Regions from separate parts of the Neisseria flavescens genome, predicted to be linked through region 2. Evidence: predicted binding sites of a transcription regulator. Region 2 holds the regulator's gene; the other holds the start of a gene.
The links. The regulator FNR, encoded in region 2, switches genes on or off when oxygen is low (the NO sensors DNR and NnrR bind a similar motif). The targets are predictions, from matches to a motif close to TTGATNNNNATCAA.
Positions count from the first base shown of each region.

Region 1: a site for FNR is predicted at 1,577-1,590, ahead of pflB (formate C-acetyltransferase). Genes of this name have one in related genera too.

Region 1 is NZ_CP039886.1:633,275-637,609, forward strand. Features, by position in the region: gene FAH67_RS03310 (ATP phosphoribosyltransferase regulatory subunit) at 1-60, shown strand, start outside; gene FAH67_RS03315 (adenylosuccinate synthase) at 104-1,402, shown strand; gene pflB (formate C-acetyltransferase) at 1,705-3,990, shown strand; gene pflA (pyruvate formate lyase 1-activating protein) at 4,130-4,335, shown strand, end outside.
Region 2 is NZ_CP039886.1:1,376,116-1,380,450, reverse strand. Features, by position in the region: gene FAH67_RS07080 (TraB/GumN family protein) at 1-137, opposite strand, end outside; gene FAH67_RS07075 (DUF1289 domain-containing protein) at 176-421, opposite strand; gene hemN (oxygen-independent coproporphyrinogen III oxidase) at 491-1,912, opposite strand; gene fnr (fumarate/nitrate reduction transcriptional regulator Fnr) at 2,075-2,809, shown strand; gene FAH67_RS07060 (IS3 family transposase) at 2,871-3,767, opposite strand; gene FAH67_RS07055 (helix-turn-helix domain-containing protein) at 3,671-4,021, opposite strand; gene FAH67_RS07050 (CysB family HTH-type transcriptional regulator) at 4,150-4,335, opposite strand, start outside.

The sequences.
Region 1 (4,335 bases), 740 kb from region 2:
GTTACAGGCGGTCTGAAACAGGTAGACGGCGTTTGGAAAGTAATCGCTTTGAACGATTGAGTTTTATTTTGAAATTTTGTATCTGAAATAAGGTTAGATGGCTATGGCTAAAAATGTTGTCGTAATCGGTGCCCAATGGGGTGATGAAGGCAAAGGTAAGATTGTTGACTGGCTGGCGGAAGAAACCAGCGGTGTAGTACGTTTCCAAGGCGGCCACAATGCCGGCCATACTTTGGTCGTCGGTGGCAAAAAAACCATTTTGCGCCTGATTCCAAGCGGCATTTTGCATGAGACTTTGGACTGCTTCATCGGCTCAGGTGTTGTCGTTTCTCCTGAAGCATTGTTGGGCGAAATCGACGAATTGAACGCTGCCGGTGTGAAAAACGTTGAAGGCCGTCTGAAAATTGCGCCAACCTGCCCATTGATTCTGCCTTACCACATTGCGCTTGACCAAGCTCGCGAAGCTTCCCGCGGTAAAAGCAAAATCGGTACAACCGGTCGCGGCATCGGCCCAGCCTATGAAGATAAAGTTGCCCGTCGCGCGATTCGCGTGGTGGACTTGTTGCACCCTGAAAAACTGGTTGAAAAACTGGAAGCCGTTTTGGTTTATTACAATGTTCAGTTGCAACACCTGCACAATGCCGAGCCGGTCAAAATTGAAGATGTGATGGCGGTTATTGAAAAAGTTGCACCGCGCATTACACCGATGATTACTGATGTTTCCCGTGTTTTGAACGAGAAAAACCGCAAAGGCGAAAGCCTGTTGTTTGAAGGCGCGCAAGGTACGTTGTTGGATATCGACTACGGTACTTATCCGTTTGTAACTTCCTCCAACTGCTTGGCAGGTGCCGCTTCTGCGGGTGCAGGCGTAGGTCCGCAAATGCTGGATTACGTTTTGGGTATTGTTAAAGCCTATACTACCCGCGTGGGTTCCGGCCCATTCCCGACTGAATTGTTTGACGAAGTGGGCGCAGGCTTGGCTGAGCGCGGTCATGAATTCGGTTCCGTAACCGGTCGTGCGCGTCGTTGTGGCTGGTTTGACGCGGCTGCTCTGAAACGCTCTATTCAAGTTAACGGCATTTCCGGCATGTGCATTACCAAGCTGGACGTGATGGACGGTATTGAGAACATCAATATTTGCGTAGGTTATGAATTGCCTGATGGCAGCAAAACCGACATTCTGCCTTGCGGCTCCGATGCGGTAGAAACCTGCAAACCGATTTACGAAACCATACCGGGTTGGAGCGAGTCGACTTTCGGCGTGAAAGAGTACGACAAGCTGCCTGAAAACGCTAAAGCTTATCTGAAACGTATTGAAGAAGTGTGCGGTGCGCCTGTGGCTATTGTTTCAACCGGTCCTGACCGTGAGGAAACCATCGTTTTGCATCATCCGTTTGCTTAATGATTAAGTGAATAAAAGGCCGTCTGAATGTTTCAGACGGCCTTTTATATGAAATGCAATAAAAATTCAGCCCTGAAGGATGTCTGTCTTCAGGGCTGAATTTTGTATTCTACGCCGTTTTTAAACGCGAATGTTTGGAAACCGAGATGTAGTGCCAAGTAACAATTATTCTCATTGATGTAAGTCAAGAAAAGGCTAGTCTGTAATTTTATTTCAAGAAAATCCCTGTGAATGGAAGGGTATTAGTGCTATCCTTTCAGAAAATTTACGGTCTATATTTTCAATAAAATTAGGAGCTTGATATGTCAAATGATGTTCAGCAACGTCCAGCCGCTTGGGAAGGTTTTACTGGCGGTAACTGGGAAACCAACGTAGATGTTCGCGATTTTATTCAGAAAAACTACACGCCTTATGAAGGCGATGCTTCTTTCTTGGCACCTGCAACCGAAGCCACAACCAAACTGTGGGCGGACGTATTGGAAGGCATTAAAGTAGAAAACCGTACGCACGAGCCGTACAAAATCGACGCGCAAATCATATCCGGTATTACCAGCCACGCTCCAGGCTACATCAACAAAGATTTGGAAACCATCGTCGGCCTGCAAACAGACGAGCCTTTGAAACGCTCCATCATGCCGTTTGGCGGTTTGAAAATGGTGCAAGACGCGTGTAAAGTGTACAACGTTGAGCTGAACCCTGAAGTCAGCGAAATTTTCACCAAATACCGTAAAACCCATAACCAAGGCGTGTTTGACGTTTACACTCCCGACATCCGCCGTTGCCGCAAATCAGGCGTGATTACCGGTCTGCCGGATGCTTATGGCCGTGGCCGTATTATCGGTGACTACCGTCGTGTTGCATTGTACGGTATCGACTTCTTGATGAAAGACAAACTCAACCAGTTCAACTCACTGCAAGCCGATTTGGAAAACGGTGTGGACTTGGAAGAAGTGATCCGCCGCCGCGAAGAAATCAATGACCAATATAAAGCATTGAGCCAAATGAAAGAAATGGCGGCTTCTTACGGCTACGATATTTCCGGCCCTGCGAAAAATGCACAAGAAGCCATCCAATGGACTTACTTTGCCTACCTCGCTGCCGTTAAATCTCAAAATGGTGCAGCGATGTCTTTCGGCCGTGTATCTTCATTCTTGGACATCTACATCGAACGCGACCTGAAAAACGGTGTGATTACCGAAACCCAAGCGCAAGAATTCATTGACCACTTGGTGATGAAACTGCGTATGGTTCGTTTCCTGCGTACTCCGGAATACGATCAACTCTTCTCCGGCGACCCGATTTGGGCAACCGAATCTATCGGCGGTATGGGCTTGGACGGCCGTACCTTGGTAACACGCACCAACTTCCGTGTGTTGCACACCTTGTACAACATGGGCCCGTCTCCTGAGCCAAACATCACCGTGTTGTGGTCTGAACAACTGCCGCAAGGCTTTAAAGAGTTTTGCGCCAAAGTATCCATCGACACTTCGTCTATCCAATACGAAAACGACGACTTGATGCGTCCTGACTTCAATAGCGATGATTACGCTATTGCCTGCTGCGTCAGCCCGATGATTGTCGGCAAACAAATGCAGTTCTTCGGCGCCCGTGCGAATTTGGCAAAAACCTTGCTGTACGCAATCAACGGCGGTGTGGACGAAAAATCTAAAGACCAAGTCGGCCCGAAAACCGAACCGATTTTGGACGAAGTTTTGGATTACGATACCGTATTCACACGCATGGACCAATTCATGGATTGGTTGGCAACCCAATACGTTACCGCGTTGAACATCATTCACTACATGCACGACAAATACAGCTACGAAGCTGCATTGATGGCATTGCATGACCGTGATGTGATTCGTACGATGGCGTGTGGTATTGCCGGTCTGTCTGTGGCTGCCGACTCTCTGTCTGCCATTAAATACGCCAAAGTAAAACCGGTTCGTGACGAAAACGGCATTGCCGTTGACTTTGAAATCGAAGGCGAATACCCACAATTTGGTAACAACGACGACCGCGTTGACGATATCGCCTGCGATTTGGTTGAACGCTTCATGAAAAAAGTGGCAACCCACAAAACTTACCGCAACGCCACTCCGACTCAGTCCGTACTGACCATTACCTCCAACGTTGTTTACGGTAAGAAAACCGGTAATACTCCAGACGGCCGCCGTGCAGGCGCTCCGTTTGGTCCGGGGGCAAACCCAATGCACGGCCGTGACGTCAACGGTGCAGTCGCTTCATTGACTTCCGTAGCCAAACTGCCATTTGAGTTTGCCAAAGACGGTATTTCCTATACCTTCTCCATTATTCCTGGCGCGTTGGGTAAAGACGAGCATTCTCGCGAACGCAACCTTGCCGGTTTGATGGACGGTTATTTCCACCATGAAGACGGTATTTTGGAAGGCGGCCAACACTTGAACGTCAACGTATTGAATCGCGAGACTTTGGAAGATGCAATGCACAATCCGGAGAAATATCCGCAGTTGACCATTCGTGTGTCCGGTTATGCGGTTCGCTTCAACTCGCTGACCCGCGAGCAACAGCTTGACGTGATTACCCGTACATTCACAGAAACCATGTAATCCGGGTGGAGAAACAAACCGGAAGCTAAATTTGCATTTGGTTTGTTTTGAAACAAAGCTCCGAGGCCGTCTGAAATGTTCAGACGGCCTTTATTATCGTACAATCCATATAAGCAAAAACATTTTTGAGCCGAACACTATGTCCACGACTTTTGCCATTACCCCAGAGCCGGAACTGAAAGACCTTGGCCACCGCCACTACAACGGCAAAGGCATTATTCATTCGATTGAATCTTGCGGTGCTGTCGATGGTCCGGGTTTGCGCTACGTGCTTTTTTTGCAAGGTTGCCTGATGCGCTGCCTGTATTGCCATAATCGCGACACATGGGATCTTCATACCGAGCA
Region 2 (4,335 bases):
CAAACATTGCTGGTCAGTTTAGGCTGCTGCCAATTAAGTTCGGCAGATTTACTTTCGGGTGAAGTTGCGGCGGGTTTGCAGGCACCCAAAGCAAGGGCGGTCAATGGCACAAGCAGGCAGGCGAGCAGTTTTTTCATATTTTTCCTTATTGTGGTGTGCGGTAGGCAAGGGCAATTTAGAAATCGAGCAGGTTTTGAACCGGATGTTCGCCCGTTTCAGTTTTTTCCAGTTTGCGGTTGCGGATTTTGGCCTTCCTGAGGGACAGAAGGTGCATGACTTGGTGCTTTTGGCTGTCGGTCATCTGGAGCCAGTACAAGCGCTCTTCCCGACTGCGCAGACAGCCTTTGCAATAACCTTTGGCATTAGCTTCACAGACACCTATACAGGGACTGGGGATGGGGAAGAAATCGGGTTGTTCCATTTTGTGTTGCTTTTAATGTGAAAAAAGGCCGTCTGAAATATAGCATATATGTTCAGACGGCCTAAGTGTTTACACAGTTTGCGAGTATTTGGCTTTGGTTTCTTTATGGCGCAAATGGTAGTCGAACACCATGGCGATATTGCGGATCAGGAAACGGCCCTTCGGCGTAACGGTCAGACTGTGCGGTTTGAGACGGACCAGGCCGAGGGTTTCCAGTTGCTTCATATCTTCCAGTTCGGCTGCAAAATAGCGGCTAAACGGAATGCCGAACACGCTTTCGTAAATTTGATAATCAAGCGAGAAGCGGCACATCAAATCCTGAATGATGTTGCGGCGCAGGATATCGTCTTGGTTAAGCTGGTAGCCGCGCATAATCGGCAGATGTCCGGCATCAAGAGCGGCGTAATAGGCATCGATGTCGCGCTCGTTTTGAGAGTAGGTGCTGCCGATTTTGCCGATAGAGGACACGCCGATTGCCACCAAATCGCAGTCGGCATAGGTTGAGTAGCCTTGGAAATTGCGTTGCAGGAAGCCTTCTTTGAGGGCGATGGAGAGTTCGTCGTCAGGTTTGGCAAAGTGGTCCATACCGATGAAGACATAGCCGCGCTCGGTCAGGGTTTGAACGCAATATTGCAGCATATCGAGTTTTTCTTCGCTGCCGGGTACGACATTGGTGTCGATACGGCGTTGCGGTTTGAAGATATGCGGCAGGTGGGCGTAGTGGTAAAGGGCGAGGCGGTCGGGATTGAGGGACAAGACCGTGTCGATGGTAGTCTTGATGCTTTCGGTGTTTTGGTGTGGCAGGCCGTAAATCAAATCGACACTAACCGATTTAAACCCGGCTTCACGCGCGGCATCAATCACTTCTTTGGTTTCTTCGTAACTTTGAATGCGGTTGACGGCTTCCTGCACTTTAGGGTCAAAGTCTTGAATACCGACACTCATGCGGTTGAAGCCGAGTTTGCCCAGTTTGAGGACGGTTTCGCGGCTGACTTTGCGCGGGTCGATTTCGATGGAGTATTCGCCGTTGGGAATCAGCTGGAAGTATTTACAAATCATGTCGAAGACGCGTTCGAGTTGGTCGTCGCTCAGGAATGTGGGCGTACCGCCGCCGAAGTGGAGCTGCGCAAGCTGGTGTCTTCCGCCCAAATGCGGCGCCAGCAATTCCATTTCTTTTTCCAGATACTGGATATAGGCATCGGCACGGCTTTTGTCTTTGGTAATGATTTTGTTGCAGCCGCAGTAGTAGCAGATGGTATTGCAGAAAGGAATGTGAATGTAGAGCGAAAGGGGTTTATTGAGCGCACCCATGTTGCGTAGGCTTAAAGCTTGGATATATTCGGCTTCTTTAAAGCCTTCATGGAAGCGGTCGGCAGTCGGATAGGATGTATAACGGGGACCGCTTGATGGCAAACTGGCAATCAATTCACGGTCAAATTCCGGTAATTCATTGTTTGTGTTGGTGTTATTTGAGATGGGGATGATTTTCATGGTAGGGGCTTGTAGTATAAAGTAGGTAAATTAGGGAAAATTTTAGTCAAAATTTCGATAGTTTGGTAGAATGCCTCATAATGATATGCCGACTTTGACATGGGTCAATAGTTATTCGGCTTAATCAGGGATTGAGAGAATTAAGCAAATTAAAGGTGCGTTATGGCTACACACAATGCAACACATCAAATGAAAACCTTGTGTTCCACATGTTCTTTACGTGAACTGTGTTTGCCTGTCGGACTGATGCCTAACGAATTTTCACAACTGGACGCGGTTATTCGTCAAAGCCGCCGTCTGAAAAAAGGTGAATACCTGTTCCGTGCCGGCGAGCCGTTTACCTCTTTGTTTGCCATCCGTGCGGGTTTTTTTAAGACAACAGTCGCCAGCCAAGATGGACGAGATCAGGTAACCGGCTTTTTTATGTCGGGCGAGCTGATCGGTATGGATGGGATTTGTTCCCATATTCACAGCTGTGATGCTGTGGCTTTGGAAGACAGCGAAGTATGCGAGCTTCCGTTTACACATATTGAAGAACTCGGTCAGGATATTCCCAGCCTCCGCTCTCACTTTTTTCGCCTGATGAGCCGTGAAATTGTCCGAGATCAGGGTGTTATGTTGCTTTTGGGCAATATGCGTGCTGAAGAGCGATTGGCAGCATTCTTGCTTAACCTGTCTCAGCGTCTCTATTCACGAGGTTTTGCCGCCAATGATTTTATCTTACGGATGTCGCGTGAGGAAATCGGCAGCTATTTGGGGCTGAAGCTGGAAACAGTCAGCCGCACCTTGTCTAAATTCCATCATGAAGGCTTGATTTCGGTTGAACACAAGCACATCAAAATCTTAGATGCGACAACTTTGAAGAAAATGGTTTCCGGTTGTTCGCATGCTATCTGAATCTTAGGCCGTCTGAAATATTGAACTGGCCCCCAAATCTTGGACACTCATAAAAGCCTATTCAGGCACTCTGTGTAAGCCGGGTTCTGTATGCGACAGGACTCAGCTTTTTCAATTTCAAACTGCAACGCTCGCGGTTGTAGTAATCCATATAGTCATCTATCTGTTTCATCAATTCATCCACCGTCAATTCCCCTGCACGGTAGAAACACTCCGTCTTCAGCACCGCAAAGAAGCTTTCCATCGGTGCATTGTCCCAACAATTCGCCTTTCGCGACATGCTTTGAACCATGAAATACTCCGCAAGCAATTCCCTATACCCCGCCGTACGGTACAGCACACCTTGGTCCGAATGAAGCATCGTTCCTTTATCAGTCAGCCGGGGTGCCGCTTTTTCGAGCATTTCCTTCACCATTTCACTGTCGGCTCTGCGGCTCATGGCGTAGGCGATGATTTCGCGGTTGAACAGGTCCAAGATCGGCGAGAGGTACAGTTTGCCGTCCTTTCCTTTGAGTTCGGTCACGTCGGTCAGCCATTTTTCGTTGGGCTTTCGGGCTTTGAACCGGCGTTTGAGGAGGTGTTCCGATATTTCGCCCATGGCGGGATGGCGGTAGGCTTTTTTTGCCCGTATGAGGGCTTTCAGTCCTAGCTGCCTCATCAGCCGCGCCACTTTTTTGCGGTTCCAACCTAATGCTGCTGCAATGCGCCTTTGCCCGTAGCGTCCTTTATGCCGTTCGTAGATTTCGGCGATAAGGGCTTTGTCGGCTTCATTGGGGTCGGGTCGGTCCTGATGATGGTAGTAAAAGCTGCTTTTGGGCAGGTTTGCGATGTGCAGCAGGTATTTGAGCGGGTGTTGCGCCCTCAGTGTTTGGACGGTTTGGCTTTGTCCTTTTCGGTCTGTTTTTTGCTGAGGGCTTTTAACTCCTTTAGGTAGGCAACCTTTGCGCGCATATAGCACAACTCTTCGATAAGCTCTGCCTGTGTTTTTTCGTGGTCGGGTTTGTCGGCGATGAAGGGGTTTTTGCGGTGTTGGGGCATGGTTTTGGATTGGGGATGTTCGAGTGCGCCGATGCCGCCTTCTTGATAGGCGCGTATCCATCGTCGCAGGTTGGTTCGGGAAATGCCGTAGTGGTCTGCGGTACGCTGTTGACTGCGTATGTGCAGGTAGTGGAGTACGGCTTGGTATTTGAAGTGTAATGTATATTTGCTCATAAAAAAACTGCACCTTGTGAGTTGGAGGGGGGGGTGTCCAACTTTTGGGGTGCAGTTCAATATTTCAGACGGCCTTTTTAACAAGAATTAAAGAATAATTGTTAAGTTGCGAAAGTGATAGTCAGATATTAAATTGAAAAGTCTTCAACAACCGGCGTGTACAGAATACGGTCAACTACTTCTCTGGTCAGTTTCGGTGCAAACATCTGGATAAAGTCATACGCGTAACCACGCAGATAGGTATCGGTGCGTAAGGCTATCCAAGTAGGCGACGGTTCAAATAAGTGTGCCGCATCAATAAGCTGTAAATCTTG